2 regions of the Sporosarcina sp. FSL K6-1508 genome follow, and region 2 is predicted to be linked to the other one. Evidence: a T-box and tRNA genes for the amino acid it is inferred to sense, from the RefSeq annotation. Region 2 holds a T-box; the other holds one or more tRNA genes.

Region 1 (10,337 bases), 1.3 Mb from region 2:
GCTAAACGAATCACCGAAACTGTGGATTGACATCTTAGATGTCAGTGGTAGGAGAGCGTTCCAAGGGCGTCGAAGCTAGACCGTAAGGACTGGTGGAGCGCTTGGAAGTGAGAATGCCGGTATGAGTAGCGAAAGAAGGGTGAGAATCCCTTCCACCGAATGCCCAAGGTTTCCTGAGGAAGGCTCGTCCGCTCAGGGTTAGTCAGGACCTAAGTTGAGGCCGAAAGGCGTAGACGATGGACAACAGGTTGATATTCCTGTACCACCTCCCCGCCGTTTGAGTAATGGGGGGACGCAGTAGGATAGGGTGAGCGCGCTGTTGGTTATGCGCGTCTAAGCAGTGAGGTGTGGAATGAGGCAAATCCCGTTCCTATAACATTGAGCTGTGATGGCAAGGGGAGTATTCCCCGGAGTCCCTGATTTCACGCTGCCAAGAAAAGCCTCTAGCGAGGCGGGAGGTGCCTGTACCGCAAACCGACACAGGTAGGCGAGGAGAGAATCCTAAGGTGATCGAGAGAACTCTCGTTAAGGAACTCGGCAAAATGACCCCGTAACTTCGGGAGAAGGGGTGCTCTGGTAGGGTGTTAAAGCCCGAGAGAGCCGCAGTGAATAGGCCCAGGCGACTGTTTAGCAAAAACACAGGTCTCTGCAAAACCGCAAGGTGAAGTATAGGGGCTGACGCCTGCCCGGTGCTGGAAGGTTAAGAGGAGAGGTCAGCGCAAGCGAAGCTTCGAATTGAAGCCCCAGTAAACGGCGGCCGTAACTATAACGGTCCTAAGGTAGCGAAATTCCTTGTCGGGTAAGTTCCGACCCGCACGAAAGGCGTAACGATCTGGGCACTGTCTCAACGAGAGACTCGGTGAAATTATAATACCTGTGAAGATGCAGGTTACCCGCGACAGGACGGAAAGACCCCGTGGAGCTTTACTGTAACCTGATATTGAATTCCGGTGCAGCCTGTACAGGATAGGTAGGAGCCTTGGATTCCGGAGCGCTAGCTTCGGATGAGGCGTTGGTGGGATACTACCCTGGCTGTATTGGACTTCTAACCCATGCCCCTTATCGGGGCAGGAGACAGTGTCAGGCGGGCAGTTTGACTGGGGCGGTCGCCTCCTAAAGAGTAACGGAGGCGCCCAAAGGTTCCCTCAGAATGGTTGGACATCATTCGCAGAGTGCAAAGGCATAAGGGAGCTTGACTGCGAGACCTACAAGTCGAGCAGGGTCGAAAGACGGGCTTAGTGATCCGGTGGTTCCGCATGGAAGGGCCATCGCTCAACGGATAAAAGCTACCCCGGGGATAACAGGCTTATCTCCCCCAAGAGTCCACATCGACGGGGAGGTTTGGCACCTCGATGTCGGCTCATCGCATCCTGGGGCTGTAGTCGGTCCCAAGGGTTGGGCTGTTCGCCCATTAAAGCGGTACGCGAGCTGGGTTCAGAACGTCGTGAGACAGTTCGGTCCCTATCCGTCGCGGGCGCAGGAAATTTGAGAGGAGCTGTCCTTAGTACGAGAGGACCGGGATGGACATACCTCTGGTGTACCAGTTGTCTTGCCAAAGGCATCGCTGGGTAGCTATGTATGGACGGGATAAATGCTGAAAGCATCTAAGCATGAAGCCCCCCTCGAGATGAGATTTCCCATTACGCAAGTAAGTAAGATCCCTCAAAGAAGATGAGGTTGATAGGTCTGGGGTGGAAGCACGGCGACGTGTGGAGCTGACGGATACTAATCGATCGAGGACTTAACCAATTTTGAAAAGGGCTTGATTACCCTGATTCGTGTAGCACAATGTCTATTTCATTCAGTTTTGAGCGAATAAGTACCGTTCATAAAAAAAAGTACTTGCAATTAAGTTTAGAAACTGATATAATGAATATTGTCTTTGAGAAAAGATGATGCAGGTCTGGTGACGATTGCGAAGAGGTCACACCCGTTCCCATACCGAACACGGAAGTTAAGCTCTTCAGCGCCGATGGTAGTTGGGGGTTCCCCCCTGTGAGAGTAGGACGCCGCCGGGCCTGTGAGATTCATTACATAAAAAGTCTTTGTAGTAAGTGGCTTGCATTTCACACATAGTGGGACAAGCAATTAATACATAGAAAAAACAGTGTGGATGAAAATGCTGATGAATTTATCAATTCATTATAAAATATAACCCAGGAGGATTAGCTCAGCTGGGAGAGCACCTGCCTTACAAGCAGGGGGTCGGCGGTTCGAGCCCGTCATCCTCCACCATTTACTTTAATTCTTTCGCCGGAGTAGCTCAACTGGTAGAGCAACTGACTTGTAATCAGTAGGTTGAGGGTTCAAGTCCTTTCTCCGGCACCACTTTTCGAGCCATTAGCTCAGTTGGTAGAGCATCTGACTTTTAATCAGAGGGTCGCAGGTTCGAATCCTGCATGGCTCACCATTTTTATGACTTAGCAGTCATGATTTATATTGCGGGTATGGCGGAACTGGCAGACGCGCTAGACTTAGGATCTAGTGCCTTCGGGCGTGGGGGTTCGACTCCCTTTACCCGCACTTATAATGCGGAAGTAGTTCAGTGGTAGAATACGACCTTGCCAAGGTCGGGGTCGCGGGTTCGAATCCCGTCTTCCGCTCCATATTTTTGCCGGGGTGGCGGAACTGGCAGACGCACAGGACTTAAAATCCTGCGGTAGGTGACTACCGTACCGGTTCGATTCCGGTTCTCGGCATTAATAACATTTTTAATCATATGCGCTCGTAGCTCAATTGGATAGAGCACCTGACTACGGATCAGGAGGTTGTGGATTCGACTTCTGCCGGGCGCACCATTATAACTTTTCAATTTGCACTTTATAATTCATAATTTAACGGGACGTAGCTCAGCTTGGTAGAGCACTTGGTTTGGGACCAAGGGGTCGCAGGTTCGAATCCTGTCTTCCCGACCATTAAGATCTTTAAGCAGCTTCACCGCTTAAAGAAGCCACCATTTTAAGCAGATTTGTTGCTTAAATAATAATCAGTTAGAATGGGGCCTTAGCTCAGCTGGGAGAGCGCCTGCCTTGCACGCAGGAGGTCAGCGGTTCGATCCCGCTAGGCTCCACCAACACAATTTCAATAAAGATCCTGGCGGCGTAGCTCAGCTGGCTAGAGCGTACGGTTCATACCCGTGAGGTCGGGGGTTCGATCCCCTCTGCCGCCATCTTAAAGGACCTTTAGCTCAGTTGGTTAGAGCAGACGGCTCATAACCGTCCGGTCGCAGGTTCGAGTCCTGCAAGGTCCACCACTATTCTATATAATCACGGAGGTATACCCAAGCCCGGCTGAAGGGATCGGTCTTGAAAACCGACAGGGGAGTCAAATCCCGCGGGGGTTCGAATCCCTCTACCTCCTCCATTTTTTAAAAGTGGTGTAAGAAAAAGTAATATATTGTTGTCGCGGGGTGGAGAAGTGGTATCTCGTCGGGCTCATAACCCGAAGGTCGCAGGTTCAAATCCTGCCCCCGCAACCAAATGGTCCCGTGGTGTAGCGGTTAACATGCCTGCCTGTCACGCAGGAGATCGCCGGTTCGATCCCGGTCGGGACCGCCATTTTTATTAGTAGTATAGTAAGGTTTAAGTTAAGCTAACTGCTTAATGTGAACCGAATATATGGCTCAGTAGCTCAGTCGGTAGAGCAAAGGACTGAAAATCCTTGTGTCGGCGGTTCGATTCCGTCCTGAGCCACCATTATTATGCGAGTGTAGTTTAGTGGTAAAACCTCAGCCTTCCAAGCTGATGATGAGGGTTCGATTCCCTTCACTCGCTCCAAGGGCCTATAGCTCAGCTGGTTAGAGCGCACGCCTGATAAGCGTGAGGTCGGTGGTTCGAGTCCACTTAGGCCCACCATTCCGCAGTAGCTCAGTGGTAGAGCAATCGGCTGTTAACCGATCGGTCGTAGGTTCGAGTCCTACCTGCGGAGCCATTTATATATATGGGGAAGTACTCAAGCGGCTCAAGAGGTGCCCCTGCTAAGGGTATAGATCGCGAAAGCGGTGCGAGGGTTCGAATCCCTCCTTCTCCGCCATATATATTTTGGCCCCTTGGTCAAGCGGTTAAGACACCGCCCTTTCACGGCGGTATCACGGGTTCGAATCCCGTAGGGGTCATGCAAAAAAGTAGCATTACAAGTTTCTAGTGAACTTGTAATGCTACTTTTTAATTTGTCCATTTATACCATAAGCCTAAATGGCTTATGGTATAATATCACTTCTTTTCATTATCAGTATAACTGTCCTTTTCATGGTAAGGAATATCACCAAGGGGGGATTCGATTCCTTCAGCGTCCAGCTCCGCTTCATACTTTTCTGAAGCATCTGATCTGACAAAACCGCGTGATTTACCGTTAATATCGGTACCTGTGAATTCTTCGATATCTTCAGCTGCACCGTCTGTAATATCTGTGTCATATAAAGTATTATAGTTATCATGATCTCCAATGAAATCGGATGGAGTTTCGGATGTTCCAGATTTCGCTATTTCCTGAAAGCTATCTTCTCCGTCTCGGGCTGCCCCAGATCTTCTATCGGCAAATGAATTGGGGTTTGCCATAATAAGAATATCTTCTTCGACAGGCGGGTCGTTGGGTACTTCTTGTTCTGTCGCATGATTAATGCAGAGAGTTGTATAAGGGACTGCCTCAAGACGTTCAAAGGGAATATCTTCTTGGCACACTTCACATTTACCGTAAGAACCATCCACCATCGCTTGTAAGGCGCTTTCCACTTTGTCTAGCTCAGAGCCAGCATGTATGTGTAAAGCCATGTCTTTCTCCCTTTCAAACAGTTCTGTGCCCATGTCGCCGGGATGATTGTCATACATCGATAACTCACCAGCAGCATCCTGAGCACTTTCTTTAATATCCGTTTCTTCTTCCGTTTTTGTTAAGTCATTCATCATTTCAAGTAATTCTTTTTTTAATGTATTTTTCTGATTTTCATTCAACACGTTTTCTCACGTCCTTTTTAGTAATAGCAACAGGTTGTTCATTTAAATCTTTGGTAATTGATAAAGGAATAGATTGTTGTCTATTATTCATTAACTTCCCTTTATTACGACCGGTTTAAACATATGAATACGAAAAAGCCCAGAGCATCATTTAAAACGATGCTTCGGGCTTTTTTATTGAAAGAGAAGAAAGTGTAGAGTTTTAATCTATAACGGTTTCTGTGCTTTCCGGAATACGCTGATTCCTGTTGCTGGTTTCTTGAGGCCAAGAAATACAAGTAGTGCCCCTGAAGTAAGATGGCCGAAGATGACCAGCGCTATAATCTAGGCATAAGAAAGTATAAAAACCAACATTAAAATTGGGATTGCATTGGAGCGGCCAACAAGAATTGCAAGTGTTTTTCGGCCGCTTTCCTTATGGCCTTCCAAATCTCGTATAGTATTTGCAGCATAATTTTGCCGACTAGCAACATACTTGGAATGGAGAACTGAATTACATCTGTCGTTACTGTTCCTGTTTACATATAGCATGCAATGAGGATAAAACAGCATTCCCTTAACTACACCGGAAAAAGGCTCTCCGAAAGGCGTATACGCTGTCACCAAATACGCCTTTCGGAGAGCTTTTATTGTCTGTTGCTATATAGTTCTCTCCCTATCATTTTAAGGACCGTGTTATTGTAATCCAAAATGAGTGGAGTGAACATACACACTGCTTATTATGTGCTGAAACGGCACGAATTCGGTATGATAGAATATAGGTATATGCTCTTAATTAGTCGAATGAATGTACGGAGGGAAAATAATGAACCGGAAGTTGACCGCAACCCCTGAATCTCAATTGAATATAAGTCAGAACGAGTTACGATTTTTCACTGAAACTGTCGATGCGGGACGGATTTCACCACTTGCATTTTTTGAAGCAGGGGATTCGTGTTATAAAGATGAACGTTTTTATTGGCAAAATGCAGATAAAACATTAACACTTGTTGGAATTGGACATGCTACTGTATTGGAAAGTGAGGGAGCAGATGAACGTTTTTCACAAATTTCCGCCAGTTGGAAAAAATTGTGTGCTGCTCTTATTAAAGAAGAAAATGATAAAGAACCTGTTCTATTCGGAGGCTTCTCATTTGATCCGAAAAGTGTCAAGAACTCAGTGTGGAGCTCATTCCCAACCGCTTACTTCGTAGTCCCATCTTTCCAACTATCGATTACGAATGGCAAGACAGCAATCTCCATTAACCTTGTGACAGAAAGTAATGATGCAGCAGAACAGTTTGAAGGGTTACGGATCGAAAGGGATCGGCTAATTCATATTGCACAAGTGGAGGAATCCGCACTTCTTTTAAAACCGGAAGTCGTATCCATAGAGGAACTATCGAAAGAAAATTATATGAAGTCTGTTGAAGGTGTCACAAAGAAAATTAATAATGGAGAAGCTGAAAAAGTAGTTATTGCACGTTCGGTGAAACTTAATTTTGCAGATGAAGTGTCGGCTGTGACTGCACTCCATCATATTTCAAATGAACAGCAAGAAAGCTATCACTTTGGTTTGCAAAAAGAGGGCCAGCTATTTTTCGGTGCTACGCCGGAACGTCTGATTGAAATTTCTAACGGGCGTGCGTACTCGGCATGTGTCGCAGGGTCTATTAAACGTGGCAAATCGGCAGCTGAAGATCGCGAACTCGGTGATGAGCTTATCGATGACAGCAAAAATCGGGAAGAGCATCAATACGTTGTTAATATGATTTCACAAGTATTTCAAACGTTCTGTACGGATGTTATGATTTCAAAATTTCCAAGATTAATGAAAGTACGGGATATTCAGCATTTATTCACACCAGTTGAGGGCAAAGTTGAACAAGGAACTGATATATTTAGTTTAGTTCAGGCACTTCATCCCACCCCGGCGCTCGGTGGAGTCCCGAGAGAGATAGCAATGGAAATGATTCGTTCCGAGGAAGATATGGATCGGGGTTATTATGCTGGGCCAGTTGGCTGGACAGACACGGCCGGAAACGGTGAATTCGCTGTGGCCATCCGCTCTGCACTTCTTGACAGGGACAGCGCTTATTTATACGCAGGTGGAGGAATCGTGGCGGATTCTGAATCAGAAAAGGAATACGATGAAACATGGGTGAAATTCAGACCTGTCATGCGGGCGCTTGGAGGAAAACTGAATGGATAACCGTACAGCTTTAACGGATTATGTTCGGAGAATAACGGATGGACTGATGAAGGCAGATGTAAAGGCAGCAGTTATCAGCCCAGGCTCACGTTCGACACCACTTGCCTATGCTTTTGCATCAACAAAAGAACTTGATGTTTATATGCAAGTCGATGAAAGATCGGCTGCCTATTTCGCGTTGGGATTGGCGAAGGCGTCAGGTGCTCCTGTCGTCCTTCTCTGCACGTCTGGGACAGCAGCATCGAACTATCATCCTGCAATTACAGAAGCGTACTATGCGCGCATCCCGCTAATTGTCATCACTGCAGATCGGCCTCCTGAGTTAAGAGAAGTAGGTGCACCGCAGGCAATCGATCAAATTCGAATGTATGGTAAGCATGTGAAATATAGCGTTGATTTCCCGCTTGCGGAAAATAATACGGATATTGATGACTTTATCGATCGGCATGTAAGCCGGGCTTTGTCGGTGGCAACTTCGGTTCCCCGCGGTCCAGTTCATTTGAATGTGCCTTTCCGGGAACCCCTTCTAATTGATTTTGATCGGGAAGTGCCGAAATCGACTTTCCAAAAACAGATTAAAGGTGCAGATAGCTTGGATGCATCTGCAGTACAACAAATAATGCAGTTACTTACCGATTCAGAGAAGGGATTCATTATTGCTGGTGACATGCCGGTTGGATTTGATAAAGCTGCATTTTGGAAGTTTGCAAATGCGCTGGAATGGCCTGTATTATGTGACCCACTATCAAATCTTCGTGCGGAATTGCCAGAAGAATGTGTGTCGCTTTGTATCGATCATTATGACGCGATATTAAAAAGCAAGGTATTCAAAGAGAAAGCCATACCTGATACGGTGATTCGATTCGGTGCACAGCCAGTAGCGAAACCACTATCGCTTTATTTGAAAAAGGTTCGGCCTGCGACAGTTATTGCGGTGGACGAATCACCAGAATTTCGAGATTCACTGGGCGTTGTTACGCATCATATTCAAACATCACCCGCAAATATTATGCGAATTATTGTGGATAAACCTAAGACGTCTTATGCGGAGTTATGGGCAGGAGCGAATGATATAGCATCCGCAATTACAGACAGTTATAAGGGGACTGAGGGCGACGAAGGCATTTTTGCAAAAATGTTATTTGAGCATCTTCCTAGCGGCAGCGATCTTGTAAGCGGCAGCAGCATGCCAATCCGTGATGTCGATACGTTTTTTAGGAAGACAGAAAAGGACGTCACCATATTTGCGAATCGCGGCACGAATGGTATCGATGGTGTTGTTTCGACGGCTCTTGGTATTCAAGCTGCGAGACAGCGGCCGGCATGGTTGTTAATTGGCGATTTATCATTCCTGCATGATGTCAACGGACTCATTGCTACTCGTTTTCACGAGTCAGATTTGACCATTGTCATTATCAATAATGACGGCGGTGGAATATTTTCGTATCTTCCACAAGCTGAAACAGATGATCATTTTGAAGAACTATTTGGTACCCCGACAGGCTTGACATTCGACCATATTGCCGCAATGTACAATGCCCAGTATGCTGTAATCAGAACGCCTGAAGAATTCAGTATCGAACTAGCTAAAGCCAAAGATAAGCCAGTGCGCATCATTGAAGTGTTCACGAATCGCCAGGCGAATGTAAAAGCTCATCGTGAGCTATGGGCCCAAATTACGAATAGACTTGATCAGGATGAATGAAAATACTATCCGTGTCCGGGGAATCGATTATTATGTGGAAACCGCAGGTGCAGAGGATTTACCAACCATCGTTTTCTTGCATGGCTTTACAGGAAGTACTGCAACATGGCAAGAAGTGACCAAAATGCTAAAAGGTAAATACCGGACAGTAGCTATCGATTTGACTGGACATGGGAAAACGAGTATTCCACGAGATGTTAACCGCTACTCCATGGACGAGCAAGTCGAGGATCTAGAAGAACTTTTTAATGCGTTATCATTTCAACAATTTAAATTGGTCGGTTATTCAATGGGGGGGCGTGTTGCACTCGCTTATACGATCCGTTATCCAAAGCGGGTGACATCGTTGATTCTTGAGAGTTCATCCCCAGGTTTGAAAACAGAAAACGAGAGAATGGAACGCCAAGCAGCTGACGGCCGATTGGCGGACAGAATAGTGTCAGAGGGATTGCGGGCATTCATCGATTTCTGGGGAAATATTCCCTTGTTCTCATCACAAAAGAAATTGCTGGCGGAAAAACAGTTGGCAGTGAAAAACGAACGACTTAGTCAAAGTGAAACGGGCCTTGCAAATAGCTTGCGCGGAATTGGAACAGGCAGCCAAGCTTCTTATTGGGACAGACTCCATACAGTCAATCTTCCTGTTTTGCTCATAACGGGGGAACTCGACACGAAATTCGTAAATATTTCCCGGGAAATGCAGAGCTATTTCCCTAATGTCCGCCATGAAACGATAGATCATACTGGACATGCAATTCATGTGGAAAAACCGGATACATTTGCTACAATGATAGAGGAACATATTTCAGAGTTGAAAAATCGAGGAGGATCACTATGACACGTCAATGGGAAACGATACGTACATACGAAGACATCAAATATGAACAGTATGGCGGCATTGCAAAAGTAACAATCAACCGTCCGGAAGTGCGCAATGCATTCCGACCTAAAACGGTAATGGAATTAATCGACGCATTTTCACGTGCACGGGATGACCAAAGCATTGGTGTTATCGTGCTGACAGGGGAAGGCGAGAAAGCATTCTGTTCAGGCGGAGACCAATCTGTACGCGGTCACGGCGGATATGTCGGGGATGATGAAATACCACGTCTTAACGTTTTAGACTTGCAACGTCTGATCCGCGTTATACCGAAACCGGTTGTCGCAATGGTTGCAGGATATGCAATCGGCGGCGGACATGTTCTTCATGTCGTTTGTGATTTGACGATTGCTGCAGAAAACGCGGTTTTCGGACAAACAGGACCAAAAGTCGGTTCATTCGACGCAGGTTATGGTTCGGGCTACTTGGCACGAATCATCGGACATAAGAAAGCGCGTGAAATCTGGTTCCTATGCCGTCAATATAATGCACAGGAAGCGCTTGACATGGGGCTTGTCAATACAGTGGTTCCTTACGAGCAACTGGAAGACGAGACCGTACAATGGTGTGAGGAGATGCTTGGTATGAGCCCGACGGCACTTCGTTTCG
Region 2 (10,337 bases):
AAATGCAACTTTTCTTATGTCTACTACGTATATAAAGTAGATTCAAGAAATTTAAAATGGGGGGAAATGTTATGCATCATAAATCACTAAGGAATTATATTTCAATCATTAGAAAGAAGAACATTAAATTGAAAACTGGAGTCTCCCTATTTATTGTTCTTATTTGTCTTTTAGTTACAGGATGCTCTCAAGCCGAACCACAGGATAAAAATAAAGAGCTCATTCAAGGCTTCCTGGAGTATGAGCTGAATGCCCCTAATGAAGAAGCAATACGTAAAATTAACGCTCTGGATAAGTGGGTGGATGAACAGAAGGAGGGTGGACAATTACCATTAGATAGCGAGTATAACATTTATTTAAAGGATACTTATGGACCTTATTTCACAAATAGCGGTTACGATAGATTCGTTATGACGAGTCAAGGATTACTATTTCACAGACCAGCCTACAAATACGACTATCAAACAACCGTAACTAAAATTGAAGTAGAGCAAAATAAAGACACTCCAACGAATTATAACTTTAAGGCTTATATTGTTTATGAAAAAAAAGGAAATGAGAAAATTAATGCAGAAATCACGGGTATAGCTATTATACGTGATGAGGGGATAGAGAAAATAACTTACCTTGGTGACAAGGAGATGTTGAGAACACTAACGAAAGGTGATTAAACTACAAAAGTATTTAATGAAATTTCAAAAGGGATTACCTGACTAACGGATGCACTTAGTTGGAGTAGATAAGATGTTGTGAAATGCAGCTCACAACATCAAATAAAACATTCAAAAAGAGCGCCATTAAAGATATAGCGTTACATGTGAAGGACAAAAAAGCGTGTACAAATAAATTAGACATTTCGATCTTTGTACAATCGACTTAATAAAAAGAGGAATGGACACAAGGAATCGAAGTAAATTTTAATTCAATCATTAGATAAAAAATAATGTACATAGTTTTATGTCTTATTTGTACATACTTTTTTGTCGTTGTACAGTACAAAAACTCATTTTATCTCACTGTTTCAAGTATACTTATCCAATGAAATCTAACTACCGATAATTTATATTATGTAAACCTAAATAAATTTAAAGAGAAAAGGGGGTCATTTAATAACAACCTCCTTTTGACTGCTCTGATAACATACTCTCCTTATATTTCATCTATATATTAATTTCCTTTATTCTATATCAATCCACTGTACACTGTATTCAATGATATCATTGATAAATAACTTGTTCCGTTTAGCAAATTCTCTTACGTTAGCTAATAGCTCAGCATCATAAGTTGTCTTATATTGAATACGATCTTTAGGCCTTGAATCTCTATCGTACGAAATAACTTCTTGTTTCAAAACCTTTTCTAGTCCACTTTCTTTCAAATAATTAATATGGATTTTCTTTTCTTTAGCCACGCCCTTCAAAAAATCTAAAACAGATTTACTGATGTTTGTTCTGAATGGTGTTCTTGAACCTTGTGTATGAACTAGTTTTCCATCTATTAGTTTCCATCTTGGTAATGAACTTTTATCTTCAATACAATAAGGAGCGTCAGAATGCTGTGTCATATACACTCTTTTATAGACATGAAAGTCATCGAAAGTTGCATATTATAAATAATTTTGGCTAGCTTCGGAAGTTCATTTTTACCATTAACCCATAAACGGTAAATAATATTACCCGTTTGTCCTTTTATGAATGTAATCTTAGTTTTCAATCCCCATGAGTGAAAAACAGCTAAAAGTCCTTCCGTAAAATCCAAGCTGCCAGATGTAATGTGCATCTGGTAACCTTCTTTTCCCACCCAACCATCGCCATCAATAACGCCCCTAACAAAAGAAGATAGGAATTCTCCAGGGATATTGGGAAAAGGAACTGTCAACGATTTATTAGCAACAATCCCCAAAGCTTCAAGATCCATTTTAATTTTTTTAGAATTAACGATTAAAGTCGGGGTCGATCTTGTCGAGCCTATAGGTGCCAGTACATAGTCAGCTTCCATGTATTTTGCAATCAATTTAAGAATACGTTCATCTTTTTGTGAAAAGTAAATGCTATGATACTGTTTATTAACATGTCCATCTGTCACGAATAACCCAAGTACCCAGGCCATTTCGTGTGTCCACACTTTGAAAAAGTCTTCATTCACTTTGTTTTTCCTAGGCTGACCTGAGTATTGTTCCCTGTTCATTGGTATCTCATGTTTATATAGCACATTCCTAATTGCACGATCAGACAGGCCAATGATTGGTTGCATTTCCTTAAATGACATGCCACTCTTGTACATGTTAATAATGGCTTCGTCTGTCATACCTGGGTTTCTAGGCATATCCTTTACTCCCTTCTTCGTATTAGATCTGCACGCTCATTACGTGAACCAAAGTTCTTTTTTGTTTTCATGCTAAATTTTTGTTGTATAAAAATGCTCAAATACAGACATGGAAACATATGTTCTGATACCTTAAATATATACCATTATTTACAATTTACCAAGTGAAAAGTCTATATTTCGGTTCCTCAACAACAAAATATACGTTTTTATATCATCATTTCTATTTCTCGTCTGCGAACAAACGTTTGTGATTGGAGAATTTGGCATTTCAGGGTTAAAATCAAGTGTATCTACTATCAAAGTAATGGTTTTTTTGGTTTCTTCATAAATAAGCAGTAGCGAAGACGAATTAGTTAGTCTTCGCTACTGCTTATTTAATCAATGATAACTCCTTGTAGGACCCCATCCTTTACCTGGCTCATTGGCGAGAGGCATTCCTTAGCGCTATAGCGGATTCATTGAAGTTCTATATTTCAAAATATAGAGTTGGATTTAGGTCTGTCTGATTCCCTAAGAATATACGGAACTGTGGTTTTATGCATTACCAATCCTTTAAAGCCTTCTGTCAGATGTATGTATTTTTCAGCGGTTTTGGGTTTCATCCAAGTAACTTCTTCAATTTCTTCTGATAATGAGAGCGATATTTCTCCACCAATTATTTTACCGCTAAAAGTAAAGAAGATGGCGTGATGTCCTCTTTCCTCGAAAAAGGCTTCACTCACCGTAAATATACCGTCTATTTCTACTTCTAATCCGGTTTCTTCTTTAACTTCACGAATAGCAGCTTCTTCAAGTGTTTCACCCTTCTCTACCGCCCCTCCCGGGAGTGTTTAGTAAGAAGGTCCTTTTGCCTTGTTTTTGACCATTAAAATATTCTTTTCATGTTCATCAAATAGAAGTACATAGGCAACATCCACTCTTTTCATCTATTCTAACCCCCTTTTTTAGTATCCAGACAATCTTTGGGTATCCATCCTACTTCCCCATTCGCTTTTTTCACAAGACTATATCCCGCACATTTATTATCAACAACCCTAACCTTTTCGGCTTGTGTTACAGACAGGAAGGTCGTACTAAGATCACTTTTTGATCGTGCTTGTCTTTCCTCAATTATTAGATATTCATTCTTAATCCATTGCTGTAAACCGAGTTTTCTATTTTCGCAAAGTGTAAAGTATTCCTCCTGTTTTATTATTTTCATTTCATAATTTGGATATGTCACGGTGCCGATTCTGTTGGCTAGATCTATATAGTCTTTTTGAACCACTATTTCTTCTACTAAATCATCAACATAGGTAAATGAATACGTATCATTTTCGACGAGTAAGGCATTCAGTTGTCCGTCTTTTTTAATTTGATTTCCGCCATCCAACGCAATGACTTTTTTATTTAAGTCAATTAGCGGGTTATTTGAACTGACCTGGTTTGACCGATAATTAACGACTGGCCAGTGACCTACAATAACCGTTTTATTTGCTTGGTGTTCATTTTCATAAAACGCGGGTGCAGATAATGCAAATGTTTCTTCTGTCCGCTGCCAATTTTCGATGTTTTCAATTCCCGCATGAATGATTATAAACTCATCTGTTTCATAAGCGATAGGCAATGATTCAAGCCATTCTATTTCACTATGAAAATACTGCCGGTAAAACTGAGCTAATTCTTGTAAGGAGAAATCATCAGGTGATTTACCGTGCATCGATAGCATTTCATTTAAAATCGAGTTCTTTTGTCGGTTCATGTATGAAATGATTCCCTCAACCCCATTAAAAATTGGACGATACAGCACATCACAATTCCCTTTTGTTACATAGACAGTACTTGATTTCATGGATAGATTCCGTATGTAATTGACCACTTCTATACTTTTTGGTCCTTTTTCACATAGATCCCCATTGATAAATAGATAATCTTCTACTGTATAATTCACTTTCCTTAATAGCTTTTTAAATAGCATTAGATTTGCATGTATATCTGAAATGATAATCGATCTTTTTGTTTTATCTAATTGCAGTCGCCGAACTTCGATCATTCCCTCACCCCTGTAGTAATCATAACATTTCACAAGTTGACAGTAAATTGGTTCAATAAGACTGCAAGTTCATTTAACTTTAGTCTCATAACCTGCCGTACGATACTGAAGATCAGACCTCTGCTAGCTCTATTAGAATTAAGGCCTGTCCTTTCGGTATAAATGAATCAATAAAGAAAAAGCAGCATTGCCTGTTTGGCAACACTGCTTCGTTTATAAGATGCTTATACGTCATTCAAGGGGGAGATTTAACGTTGTTCTAGTTCCTTATAAGCGAGAACCTTCAAGGCTAACAATTCCTCATCTGTTAATTTGCTTTCAATGTCATTGAACAATTGCTGTTTCTCCTCCGCCGTTAGGCCACTTTGAGCTTTTGTTTGAAGTTCTTTTAATTCACTTACATTGAACTTTTTAACCAATACTCTCACTGCTTGTTCTTTTGTTTGAAACGGTAACGTACTGCTGTCTACATTTTTACCTTCTTCAATAAATGCCTGCAATTGTGGGTCGTTCTCTATTTCTTGTTTAATACTTTCAAGTTGACCGCTATCAGTAAGTTCCACCGCCACCTGGTCCATTACTTGATCGGCGATGATTTTAGTTCCAAAATAGTAAACTGAAAATCCTATTACACCAATAACGATGACAATGCTAATTAGCACCTTCAAGAATTTCAAATAAGCACTTCCTTCCTATGTGGCATCTATTATAGAGGATACTACATTGAATTCGTCTAATGCACAAGAAGGTTCAGTGAGATTCCCATACCTCTTTCTATAAAGATTTTTTTATTACGCATATCTCTGCTGCCATTCGTCTACTTCGATTAGACTTCCATTATTGGCATTAGCTGAATTAATGCTACATGCTCCCCTATTTTAATTTCTGCTCCTTCTATAACACGTTCTTTCATAAATAAATTGCGCATCAATACATTTTCCTGTAGTAAAAACTCAAACTTTTCAATAACGGCTTGTAGCTCAGCACCTGTATATACCGTAATATCAACATGCATGTTGATTGGTAAATCTAATTTTTTTCTATATTCTTGTATTGCGCGGATAAGTTCACGGGCCATTCCTTCTTGTATAAGTTCTTTTGTTAGCACAACATCTAATGTAACCGTGTACTCCCCATTTGTTGTTGATGAGTATCCTTCTTTAGCAACTTTTTCGATTAACACATCTTCCAGAGTTACTCTTTCTAATTCACCAGAAGATGTAACCATTTCTCCGTATCCTAACTTCGTTAACGCCATAGATTCTTCATTCGTTAATTGCTGAAGCCATGTATTCACGATATTTGATTGTTTACCGAACTTAGCACCTGCTTTTTTAAAGTCCAATTTTAGTTTTATAGAGGCGAACTGGCCTTCATCACTAATCTCGTGGAATTGTTTTACATTTAATTCATCCATGATAATGTCTTCGTATGCTTTCAAATTAATAGTTGTTGTAGCGCTTAGCACGGAAATACTCGCTAACGGCTGTTTTACTTTCATTGCAGTCGTATTCCGAATGCTTCTGCCTAATTCGACTACTTGGAGGACTGCATCCATTTCTATTTCTAATTGTGTATTGATCATGCTTTCATCATAAATCGGATAGTCAGAAAGGTGGACGCTTTCGTCAGTTAGATTGAAATATACATCTTCAGCAATGAATGGAGTTAAAGGGGCCAGCAATCGACTTGTTGTTGTCAATACCTCATAAAGCGTCTGATAAGCCGCCGCCTTGTCAGGACTCATGTCACTAGCCCAAAAACGCTCTCTGGATCGTCTCACATACCAGTTACTGACCTCTTCGACTAGTTTTGCGATTTCCCTGGCCGCATTTGTAAAATGATACTCCTCTAGATTAGCACTGACTACCTTAATCGTGCTGTGCAAACGAGATAGAATCCAATCATCTAATTTGCTTTTCTTTACCGTATGTTCAATTTTAGAATCATAATCATCTAACTTCGCATAAAGGGCGTAAAAACTATGGATATTGTCCAACGTATCGACTAGTTTCGACTTTGCTTCTTGTACAATACGTTCTGAAAAACGTTTTGAGTTCCAAGGTGCACTATCTACTAGTAATGCCCATCTTAACGAATCTGCACCGTATTTTTGAATTAATTCTACCGGATCAAGTGCGTTCCCTTTACTTTTAGACATCTTTTGCCCATTTTCATCTAATATATGTCCAAGTGATAATACACGTTTGTAAGGTGATTTCCCAGTAAATAAGGTAGATACAGCTAGTAGGCTATAAAACCAGCCTCGTGTTTGATCAATCCCTTCAATGACCACATCAGCAGGAAATTGCTTTTCGAATAGGTCCTTATTTTCGAACGGATAATGATATTGTGCAAACGGCATGGAACCACTATCGAACCAAACATCAATTACTTCAGGTGTTCTTGACATTTCTCCATCACAATTTGAACAACAAAGCTTGATTTTGTCTACATATGGTTTGTGCAAATCCAGCTCTTCTTTTAGTGGATGTATAGAAAGCCTTTTTAATTCTTCTATACTTTTAGGTGCGCATTCATGATCACATTCGTTACATTGCCAAACATTCAGCGGTGTGCCCCAATAGCGTTTACGGCTGATATTCCAATCCACCATTTGTTCTAAGAAGTTTCCAAATCTACCTTGTTTGATATGTTCTGGATGCCAAGTCACACTCTCGTTATTTTGTATGAACTGTTCTTTTAAAGCAGTTGTTTTAATAAACCAATTTTCGTTTGCGTAATACAGGAGAGGTGAATCACAACGCCAACAATGAGGATAATTATGTTCAAATTTTTCTTTACTGAACAATAAGTCCTTCTCAGCAAGATAACGAATGATATCTACATCGCAGTCTCTTACAAAGCGTCCCTGAAAAGCTGGAACATCAGCAGTATAAAGTCCTTTTTCATTAACAACGTTTACAAATGAGAAGCCATTTTCTTGTATCAACTTATAATCATCTTCCCCATACGCTGGTGCAATGTGAACGATTCCAGTACCACTGTCCCCCGTTACATAATCTGCTGTAACAACTTTATGTCCGATTGCTACATTAACAAAATCAAAAGGGGGATTATAAGAAATATCTTTAAATTCCGCCCCTTGGTGTACAGTTAGAATTTCATAATCCTGCTTTAAAACTGTTGCAACTAATGATTCTGCTACTATGAAGACCTCATCACCTTGTTTTGCACGAACGTAGTTCATAGTTGGGTGTACAGCTAAGGCAACATTGGCAGGTAATGTCCAAGGCGTTGTCGTCCATCCAAGAAAGTATTCATTTGCACGATCTCGAATCTTAAACTTAGCTGTTACCGTTAAATCCTTTACAATTTTGTATCCTTGTGCCACTTCATGTGAACTGAGTGAAGTTTGGCAGCTCGGGCAGTATGGAGACACCCTATGCCCTTTATTCAGTAAACCTTTATCATGAATGGTTCCAAGGATATTCCATACGCTTTCAATATAGGAATTGTTTAACGTAACATAAGGATCCTCCATGTCTACCCAATAGCCAAGTTGTTCAGTAAACTCACGCCATTGTTTTTCATATATAAAAACACTTTCTTTACATTTTTCAATAAAAGCTTCAACACCATAATTCTCAATGTCACTCTTACCTGAAATACCTAGTTGTTTTTCGACTCCTAATTCAACAGGTAATCCGTGCGTATCCCACCCAGCTTTTCGAATGACCTGATGGCCGGTCATGGTTTTATACCGTGCAACAACATCTTTAATGGCACGTCCTAACGCATGACCGACATGCGGTAAGCCATTTGCCGTAGGCGGTCCTTCGTAAAATACAAACGATGGATTGCCTTCCCTCATTTCGATGGACTGCTCAAAAATCCGACGTTGTCTCCATTGTTGTTGAATGCGTTGCTCACGTTGCTGTACCGTTTCTTTTTCCTTTTTCATCTGGTATCGCTCCATTCTTCGCTCATTAGTTAAAAAAGTATACAAAAAACCCGTCCCTATGAAAAGGGACGGGTTTAACCGCGATACCACCCTAATTCTATTGAAAACTTCCGTTTATCAATAGCACTTAGTCACGTACAATCATACGCGTTCCTTTTAACGGTAGACACCCGTTCAAGCTTACTGGTTTCAGCTTGATTTCTCAGAGAGGATTTTCACTAATGAACTGAACACCGGCTTTCAGCATTTACCGGCTCTCTGGAGGACAGTTACAAAAACTACTTTTTCTCGTCAACGAAATTATATGCTTTTATTATGAATGATAGTAACATACATCATAATGAGTTGTCAAACTAATATGAATCCGTTCATCTACATGGCGTCCCCTCTGATCTTGTGGTGATCTATGATATAACTAAATTAGTAGATAAACTTTTTTATAGCAAAATTAAAAGGACAAGAAATATCCCGGTTCTTACATTTTAGATTATAGTTCATTTCAGCTTAGTTCTATATCTAGTAATAAATGCTTCATTCTGCGTCTCTCCAAATGCCAACATTGAGTTATATAGCTTAGTCATACTTGCTTGTAGGTTAATTCAGTCATTCGTTAACATCTACAACAAATATGTACGAGACTTCACCGTTGGACCATTTTGCGACTACTTCATATATATAGTGGCCGCTCGTTGCTGGAACTGTAAGTTCATTCCCTTCTAACATCATCTTTTTTCTTTCATAATCCCATAAATAGACGCTTACATTAGGGCTTTGTTCTATGTCCATATTTAATTTACTATTCGCATCCACAACAATTGCATTGAAGTTTTCAGCGATTTGCGCTGGAGAAGCAGTATCTGTTTGAACAGTTTGGTTTCCTGTTGTCCATTTGAAGCCCCCCGTTGCCATTTCATAACTGGTTTCATCAATCTCAACAAATCCATAGGGATAAGGTGGAAATTCATTATTTTTAAAATCAAATTTATGTAATATAAATTGCTCTTCTAAAAGTTTAATCATGAATGCTTTGGCATATGCAGGCGATGAAGTGTCAATTCCTCCATCTATCCAAACCTTAACCTCCAGACCTTCTTCATACTTTTTGATATCATCATGAGCAGGCAATGCCAGCCAAATGAAGCCTGTATCTGGATCATCCACCAAAATACGATTTCCTTCAATATCAATCCCGATAATTATTCCTTTTATCTCAAGCCGTTCTGCAACTGCCTTTTCCTTTGCATTACAACCGACTAGTGCCAAAAAGCAGATCAATAGTAAGAGTAGATAGTTCTTCATAAGAATTTATTCCCCCTTTATCTGATTTGACGGAGACTTTCAATAAAGGTTACTATTGCATGTGATCATTATATATAGCTTTCTATTGTTAGATGAGTAAGTCTCCGATAAAATTAACCTATGAGAAAAAGTGGAGGTGAGAAAAACGACTAAAAACAGAGAAAGTAGATCGTTTTTTCAATGGATTAATTTCTTTATTCCGTATGCATACACTGCTGGAATAGCGCTCATAGTAACTTGGATGGTAGCCGCATCCTTACTGATTGGAATAGCGACTATTAAAGAGGATCCAAAGGCTTTCATTCTACAAGAAAAGAACATTGAGTCTCCCACAGATTCCGTTGCTGGTACAGTAGGTATAGACCCTTCTGTTAACGAAAGTCCTAAAGAGGAAACTGCATTTACAATTATAGTTAAACCTTTTGTAGAATCCGATTTCAATAAAATTATCTTTCGTGGACTCTTTTTACTGTTTATTTGGATGTTTTTATTTTTAATCATACCTGTTGCATTCAAACGCCTTAAACGATTCAAGTTCTTAAACTTGGAATTTGAGGTCGATGACATAGAACAGGCTGCAATCGAAACGATTGAAATCAGCGGAACTAAAGCACAACTAATGGCATATCTAACTGGCGATGATGCTTCAGGAAGGACTTTAGGATTTCTAAATGATTCAGCTATCGATTATAAAGAAGTACTAGAATATTTCCTTTCAGAAATTCAAGTAGGATATAAAAAAAATCCCCTGAA

What was found. A T-box is a leader RNA that pairs with one kind of tRNA and senses whether it is charged. The one in region 2 lies ahead of ileS (isoleucine--tRNA ligase), so its partner is inferred to be a tRNA-Ile.
Region 1: it has a tRNA-Ile gene. The T-box ahead of ileS (isoleucine--tRNA ligase) is inferred to sense a tRNA for this amino acid. The anticodon was not compared.

The regions. Positions count from the first base shown of each region.
Region 1 covers NZ_JBBOXF010000001.1:1,996,140-2,006,476, forward strand. Annotated here, with positions in the region: rRNA gene MKZ11_RS09980 (23S ribosomal RNA) at 1-1,749, shown strand, start outside; rRNA gene rrf (5S ribosomal RNA) at 1,903-2,018, shown strand; tRNA gene MKZ11_RS09990 (tRNA-Val) at 2,160-2,235, shown strand; tRNA gene MKZ11_RS09995 (tRNA-Thr) at 2,253-2,328, shown strand; tRNA gene MKZ11_RS10000 (tRNA-Lys) at 2,335-2,410, shown strand; tRNA gene MKZ11_RS10005 (tRNA-Leu) at 2,442-2,523, shown strand; tRNA gene MKZ11_RS10010 (tRNA-Gly) at 2,532-2,606, shown strand; tRNA gene MKZ11_RS10015 (tRNA-Leu) at 2,614-2,699, shown strand; tRNA gene MKZ11_RS10020 (tRNA-Arg) at 2,722-2,798, shown strand; tRNA gene MKZ11_RS10025 (tRNA-Pro) at 2,839-2,915, shown strand; tRNA gene MKZ11_RS10030 (tRNA-Ala) at 2,998-3,073, shown strand; tRNA gene MKZ11_RS10035 (tRNA-Met) at 3,096-3,169, shown strand; tRNA gene MKZ11_RS10040 (tRNA-Ile) at 3,177-3,253, shown strand; tRNA gene MKZ11_RS10045 (tRNA-Ser) at 3,271-3,363, shown strand; tRNA gene MKZ11_RS10050 (tRNA-Met) at 3,404-3,478, shown strand; tRNA gene MKZ11_RS10055 (tRNA-Asp) at 3,482-3,557, shown strand; tRNA gene MKZ11_RS10060 (tRNA-Phe) at 3,620-3,695, shown strand; tRNA gene MKZ11_RS10065 (tRNA-Gly) at 3,703-3,776, shown strand; tRNA gene MKZ11_RS10070 (tRNA-Ile) at 3,778-3,854, shown strand; tRNA gene MKZ11_RS10075 (tRNA-Asn) at 3,856-3,930, shown strand; tRNA gene MKZ11_RS10080 (tRNA-Ser) at 3,942-4,032, shown strand; tRNA gene MKZ11_RS10085 (tRNA-Glu) at 4,043-4,114, shown strand; gene MKZ11_RS10090 (TraR/DksA C4-type zinc finger protein) at 4,212-4,952, opposite strand; gene MKZ11_RS10095 (isochorismate synthase) at 5,758-7,143, shown strand; gene menD (2-succinyl-5-enolpyruvyl-6-hydroxy-3-cyclohexene-1-carboxylic-acid synthase) at 7,136-8,848, shown strand; gene menH (2-succinyl-6-hydroxy-2,4-cyclohexadiene-1-carboxylate synthase) at 8,841-9,686, shown strand; gene menB (1,4-dihydroxy-2-naphthoyl-CoA synthase) at 9,683-10,337, shown strand, end outside.
Region 2 covers NZ_JBBOXF010000001.1:3,281,394-3,291,730, forward strand. Annotated here, with positions in the region: gene MKZ11_RS16450 (hypothetical protein) at 72-671, shown strand; gene MKZ11_RS16455 (rRNA methyltransferase) at 1,178-1,564, opposite strand; gene MKZ11_RS16460 (LAGLIDADG family homing endonuclease) at 1,561-2,325, opposite strand; partial or broken gene MKZ11_RS16465 (NUDIX hydrolase) at 2,802-3,254, opposite strand; gene MKZ11_RS16470 (metallophosphoesterase) at 3,260-4,360, opposite strand; gene MKZ11_RS16475 (hypothetical protein) at 4,609-5,037, opposite strand; gene ileS (isoleucine--tRNA ligase) at 5,187-8,285, opposite strand; T-box leader at 8,347-8,589, opposite strand; gene MKZ11_RS16485 (DUF3221 domain-containing protein) at 8,889-9,584, opposite strand; gene MKZ11_RS16490 (hypothetical protein) at 9,715-10,337, shown strand, end outside.